2 regions of the Aneurinibacillus sp. XH2 genome follow, and region 2 is predicted to be linked to the other one. Evidence: riboswitches for the same ligand, from Rfam matches in the RefSeq annotation. Region 2 holds a riboswitch; the other holds the start of a gene.

Region 1 (3,363 bases), 370 kb from region 2:
GCCTTCAAGCGTGAAGGTTACACCAAAAAGGATATCAGTTTGAAGGATCTGTTTGAGGTGTTAACCTATTCAGGCTTCTGGAAAATGGCAATGCCAAATATGAAGGAAGGTATCAACGAAATGGTTCGCTCTTTCAGCAAACAGGCGTTTCTGCGCAGTTTGCAACGTCTGATTCCAGAATTGACTGAGAAAGATATTGTCCCGACCCATGCCGGGGTGCGGGCACAGGCGATCATGCACGATGGAAGCATGGTGGACGATTTCGCCATTTTTTCAGGTAAACGCTCGATGCATGTATGCAATGCCCCTTCACCAGCAGCCACAGCCTCTATCAAAATCGGTGAAGAGATCGCAAATCGTGTGCCGGATCATATGATAGACAATATAAAGAAAACGATAGCCCCGGCCGTTCTGGTATAGTTCGATGAATACGGCCACGATGTCAATTCATTGCCACTGTACCTGTCCTCTCGTATCGCGCCCGAATCTGAGATTTTATCGTCCCTGCGGGAGTAATGGTACATTTGATAAAAATATCTACATATAAACCCGAAAGGCAAAAAGCCGGAAATCGGGCGCGCAGGAAGTTTATCCTTTGCGCCCGCTGGTGCATACATTATTCTTCATCCCATACTTTTACCGCAACCATTTTATCACCGTTGCGTAGATTTTTTGCGTGCTCAAGCCCTTCGATAACTTGCCCGAATACAGTATGCACGCCGTCGAGGTGCGGCTGTGCTTCATGCACGATGAAGAACTGGCTGCCGCCGGTGTCTCGTCCTGCGTGTGCCATGGAAACAGCGCCTGGGATGTGTTTATGTGGATTCCCTTCTGTTTCGCATTTGATCGTATAGCCCGGGCCGCCTGTTCCTGTGCCGTACGGGCATCCTCCCTGGCTTACGAAGCCTGGAATGACACGGTGGAACGTAAGTCCGTTATAGAAGCCGGAATTGGCGAGCTTTTCAAAGTTTGCAACCGTACCCGGAGCGGCTTCAGGAAAAAATTCGATCGTAATTTTGTTGCCGTTTTCAAGTTCAATGCTACCTTTTTTCTTTGCCATGTTTGTTCCTCCTTATTGGTTCGTTCGCTCTATTCTATCATAGGACGTTTTAAAGCCTCAATGTGCGTATGCTTGTTTCACATTATAAAATTTTCGTGTGGACAGCGGAATATCAATTGGCTATACTAAAAATACAACTGAATTATACAAATCCTTCGGGGCAGGGTGAAATTCCCGACCGGCGGTGATAGAGGCTACGAGCCTCTTCAGTCCGTGAGCTGCGGCTTTTTTGGCCAATGCTGACCCGGTGCAAGTCCGGGACCGACAGTATAGTCTGGATGGGAGAAGGATGGATCAGAGCACGCCAGGTGTTGCTTTCTTGTAGTTTTTTGTATGCATTTTATTTGCTGCTGTATTGCCTTTGCTTCGTGGAGCAAGGCGAAGATGCTGCGGTACAAATGTCAAAGTATTCAAGGTGATGTATACAGCTTTCCTTTTACAAGTTTGCTGTATCTGACTAAAGAAAACAAAGATTGTTCCTGGCCTAGACTAGATCTACCTTTTTGTGAAAAAGCCCTGAAAACGGTTGAACCGTCTTTCAGGGCTTTCTATATGTATGGCTTTTTCGAGGAAAAAGGACGAGGCATAAGTACGCGAGTTGCTCACAGTATGGCAACGGGAGAATTCAGATAAGTCAAAACGCTTTTGTTGCATAGATAAGGCAAGCAGAGCGCGCAATCCATCTCTCTTTTCTTACCCCAGGGAAATTCCGTGAAAAGAGATGGTATTGTGCGTTTTTGTTTTTGATGGAAGGAGAAGCGATGATGGAACACAGAGAGTACATGGAGCTTGCGCTTAAACTTGCGGCGGCGGCACGCGGGCAGACAAGCCCGAATCCCATGGTCGGTTGTGTGCTTGTAAAAAACGGGGAAGTCGTTGGTATGGGTGCCCATTTAAGGGCTGGGGAAGCGCACGCGGAAGTGCAGGCGCTGCGCATGGCGGGCACGAAAGCGAAAGGCGCCACTGCCTACGTAACGCTGGAACCGTGCAGCCATTATGGACGAACCCCTCCCTGCGCGGATGCGCTTATTGAACATGGTGTGCAGACGGTGGTTGTCGCCATGCTGGACCCGAACCCGCTGGTGGCGGGCAGAGGAGTAGCCAAACTTAAGGAAGCAGGAGTAAACGTCCTGACGGGTATATGTGAAGCGGAAGCGAAACGGCTGAACGAAGTGTTTATTACCTTTATTACAACAGGCCGGCCGTTTGTTACCGTGAAAACTGCGATGACGCTTGACGGAAAGGTGGCGACATATTCCGGAAGCAGCCGCTGGATTACAGGTGAGGAAGCGCGTCGGGAAGTGCACCGTATGCGACACGAGCACGACGCAATTCTTGTAGGAGTTAATACGGTGCTAGCCGATAACCCGCAGCTTACAACCCGGCTTTCACCTGGCGGCAAAAATCCGATTCGTGTCATCGTTGACACGACGCTGCGCATTCCGATGGATGCAAACGTGTTAACGGACGGACAGGCTCCGACCTGGATTTTTACGACGGAACACGCGGACAGGACGAAGCGGGCGCAGCTTGAAGAGAAGAGGATCCGCGTTTTCTCCACCGGGGACGGCCCGAAAGTCGACATTGACTGCTTGCTTGCGACCCTCGGCGAACAGCAGGTTTCTTCGTTGCTGGTTGAAGGCGGCAGCCAGATAAACAGCGCGTTCTTACACGCGCGGGCGATCAATAAAGTCGTTGCCTACGTCGCGCCGAAGCTGGTAGCGGGCCAGAATGCTCCCACGCCGTTCGGCGGCCTGGGAATTGAAGAAATGGCGGATGCCATTTCACTTATGGATGTCTCGTTCGAAAAAGTGGGGAACGATATGAAAATTTCTGGATATCCGGTCTGGAGGTAAGCGTATGTTTACTGGGATTATTGAAGAAATTGGAACCATTCGCCGCATTCAAAGAGGGAACCGTTCCGCCGTCCTGGAAATTGCGGCTGAAAAAGTGCTGACAGATGTGAAATTGGGTGACAGCATTGCTGTGAATGGTATTTGCTTAACGGTTGTTGAGTTTTCTGGCCGCCATTTTACGGTGGATGTAATGCCGGAGACGCTTGACAGGACAAGCTTATCCGCTCTTGGCCCGGGTTCTCCGGTCAATCTAGAACGGGCGCTGGCCGTAGGGGATAGACTTGGCGGCCATTTCGTCTCCGGTCATGTTGACGGGACAGGCGTTATTGTCGACAAGCGTCCATACGATAATGCCATGTTGTTTGAGGTGCGGACTGGAGAGGAGCTTTTGTGGTATATTATTCCAAAAGGTTCCATTGCTATTGACGGGATTAGTTTAACCGTCGT
Region 2 (3,363 bases):
GAATTAGAATATAAAGTAATTTTCATGATAAGAAAGCGGTGGATGTATGGGGAAAATGGTAAAAAGCGTATCGTTGGATATCGCGATTAAAGATTTGATGATTCCAGGTAATAAAGTAGCGATTGTACAGGAAGGCAACACGTTGGAGCACGCCCTGCTCGTTTTGACAAAATCGGGTTATTCTGCCATTCCAGTATTGGGTCGGGAGTATAAGCTTAAAGGACTTATCAGCATGTCACTTATTCTGGATTCCATTCTTGGGATTGAAAAGATTGAATATGATAAACTGGGCGAGCGGAAAGTGGAAGAAGTCATGAACAAAAAAGTGGCGTGGATGAAGGAGGATGGCAGCTTTTTCCGCGGCTTGGAACTCTCTATTAATCATCCGTTCTTGTGCATTGTTGATGAGGACGGGGTGTTTGTTGGAATTTTAACCCGCAAATCAATTTTGGCCCATGTTCATAAGTATTTAAAATACGGTATAAAATGAGACAGGCTACGTAAATGCCTGTCTTTTTAAGTGGATAAGAAACATAATGATTGACTATTCAATTTGGTTTCGTTCGCTGAAAAGTAACATAAGTACAGGGAGAGGTGGTTACAAATGCCGAAACGTCAAAAATGATATTAGTTAAGTATGTATGATAATTTGATGGAAAGTTGCCCGTTTTCGATCCCAATATATTCGAGTTTTTCAAATGTAGCGTTAGGGTAAGAGTGTTGCAAGGTTTTCATCGTTTGGCACATTTCATCCGCAGAATTAACCAAAATTTCAATACGGTTCATGAATCGTCACCTCGTTCTTTTTCTTTGTCATATGTATTCGTGCAATATTTGCGGTTTTAAGGGGGGACTAAAATTTTTTTGCTAAAACAAAAAAGCTTCCGCCGTACAGCGAAAGCTTTCTTTGTGTTTTATTGTTTATATAAAACTGAATGGCTCCATATTACTCGCCGCTTTGTATCACCGGACGAAGACGGCTGTAAATTGGATACGCGATGACCGCTTCTGCTATCCCTTTAATCAGGTTAAACGGTAAGATCGCGTAAACGATAAGCGTCCAGAGGCTGGTAATGCTGCTGTTCGCCTGTTGTGACCAGCCGATAATGTCGGAAACTGACATGCCCATCACGTAGGCAAAGGCCGGAATAAAAATAAAATAGTTGGCAACCGACATAATAAACGCCATCGCCATCGTACCCGCGGTCATCCCCAACCAGAAATTTACTTTGCTCTGCCGTAGCATGCGCATTAGCCACACAGAAACAACAACGAATGTGCTACCGGCAATGAAGTTGGACAATTCGCCGACTGCCATGCCGCCTTGAGTTGTCAAGAGAAAATGCAACACATTCTTAATAAATTCGACCGCCATTCCGGCGAGTGGGCCAAATAGAATGGCACCGATAAGCGCGGGAATTTCGCTTACACCGATCTTGAGAAAAGCTGGAAACATCGGCAGCGGGACTTCCACAAACATTAGTAGAAATCCGATGGTGGACAGCAATGACAAAAACGCTGTCTTTCGTACTTTTCTTTTCATTATTCAATTCTCCCTTCTCCCATCCAGACTATACTGTCGGTCACGGAATTTCACCGGGTCAGCCGGATGCTCGCCATTTTGCATCCGGGTCGCGGACTGAGGAGAATTGGCTCCATCACCGCCGGTCGGGAATTTCACCCTGTCCTGAAGGTTTGTTTGTGTTACAAACTTCACAATCTATTTAGAAATATGTCACGAAAATATATGGAAGTCAATATCCATTGTTTTTCATGAGGAGAAATAATAAATAACAAACAATTGTGACTGCTTATAACGTCCTGCCTTTCATCTTTTACTTCGAAACCATGTCATAAAATTAAAGCGCTTTTATATAGCGCAATTTGCTGTACAATATAGGCAAGAAGAATTCAACTTAAGCGAATGAAAGAAGAAGTGAGGAAAAGGGGAGAAAAAGATGATTTTTGGGATTTCATATGCGGAATGGATCGGCTATATTGTTGTAGTTGTGCTTGTAATTGTATTCGGTTTGCCAAATGCGTGGGTAAAACGCTTGGAAAAATACTATTCCAGTGACCATTTGCATCGTGCTGTTTCGCCCGATGAGGTAAATGCTGTCATTTTGCGCGATTCGGATGGGAATGAAAGAGCGCTAGAAAGTGGAGAACGGGAGCGGATTATTGATTTATTTAATGCTGCTAAACCGGTACAAAAAATAGAGTCGCTGGCGAATACCCAACAAGGGCCTTTGCTGCGCATGGTGCGGACGGATGGAAATTCGCTTGTCATTGCGCCGTATCGCAATGATTTTGTTGTTAGCTGTTTTGACGCAAAAAAAAATGACCGACCGATTACATATTGGGCAAAGCAGGATGCGCTTACGGAATTCTTACATAGGGGGGCGGGAAATGATTGAAAATACAAATGAACAAGCGTTTGCTGAAGGAGTAAAGCGTCTGGCGGAAAAAGACCCGATTATCGGCCGTTTAATCGATGCATATGGCCGGTACCCATGGAAAACGCGGACTGACTATTTTGCGATACTGTGTGAATCTATTGTATCACAGCAGCTTTCCGTCAAAGCGGCGGCGGCTATTGCAGCGAAAGTTCGCGCGTATTTTAGCGGGGAGTGGGCGCCGCAACCCATCCTTGCTGCGGGTGAAGAAGAGTTACGCGCCTGCGGTCTATCTTATTTAAAAATTAGATATTTAAAGGATTTAGCTGCGTTTTTTGCTGACGGAAGATTGAAAGAAGAAGAATTCCCCACTTTGTCGAACGAGGAAGTTGTTCGTCGCCTTGTCCAAGTGAAAGGGATTGGTGTGTGGACGGCGCAAATGTTTTTGCTTTTTGGGCTCGGGCGTCTTAATGTGTTTCCGGTAGATGACTTGGGAATTAAAAAAGCCATCCAGTTCAACTACGACCTTCCCGCGCTGCCTGATAAAAAACAAATGATTGAAATCGGAGCCAAGTGGACGCCGTATGAATCGATCGCTTGCCTTTATTTGTGGCGCAGCCTGAATAACAAGCCGGAATTATAGCCAGACAACGAATAATTCAGCATTTCACTACTCTATAGTAGTAATGGCGTTGTCCCTAAACGTTAACCTTTATGTTTTGATGCTTGCAAGCGGAAAGTACGCACCCTCCTTTTTGCTATCTCATATTTTATAGAGGAAGGCAGACAAGGAGGCTCATGATGAAAGTTTCGTATGTAGGCATATTGCTTAATCAAACGATATACAGAGGTATTCTGAGCGGGCGGACGCAAACTGAAGTGCTCGCCTTTTATGAAGAGGGCGCTCGCATGCATGGCCTGAAACCTTGCTATATTCACCTTGGAGATTTGTACCCGGATCGGTCGA

What was found. Region 2 has a riboswitch for FMN ahead of ACH33_RS10960 (ECF transporter S component). Riboswitches for the same ligand answer to the same signal wherever they lie in the genome.
Region 1: linked by a shared signal. The riboswitch ahead of ribD (bifunctional diaminohydroxyphosphoribosylaminopyrimidine deaminase/5-amino-6-(5-phosphoribosylamino)uracil reductase RibD) and the one ahead of ACH33_RS10960 (ECF transporter S component) in region 2 are both predicted to bind FMN.

Annotation. Positions count from the first base shown of each region.
Region 1 is NZ_CP014140.1:2,591,708-2,595,070, reverse strand. Features, by position in the region: gene lhgO (L-2-hydroxyglutarate oxidase) at 1-420, shown strand, start outside; gene ACH33_RS12800 (peptidylprolyl isomerase) at 617-1,060, opposite strand; FMN riboswitch at 1,208-1,354, shown strand; gene ribD (bifunctional diaminohydroxyphosphoribosylaminopyrimidine deaminase/5-amino-6-(5-phosphoribosylamino)uracil reductase RibD) at 1,822-2,916, shown strand; gene ribE (riboflavin synthase) at 2,921-3,363, shown strand, end outside.
Region 2 is NZ_CP014140.1:2,220,991-2,224,353, reverse strand. Features, by position in the region: gene cbpB (cyclic-di-AMP-binding protein CbpB) at 47-490, shown strand; gene ACH33_RS19345 (hypothetical protein) at 628-786, opposite strand; gene ACH33_RS10960 (ECF transporter S component) at 947-1,543, opposite strand; FMN riboswitch at 1,551-1,699, opposite strand; gene ACH33_RS19680 (hypothetical protein) at 1,959-2,417, shown strand; gene ACH33_RS10950 (DNA-3-methyladenine glycosylase family protein) at 2,410-3,039, shown strand; gene ACH33_RS10945 (YheC/YheD family endospore coat-associated protein) at 3,195-3,363, shown strand, end outside.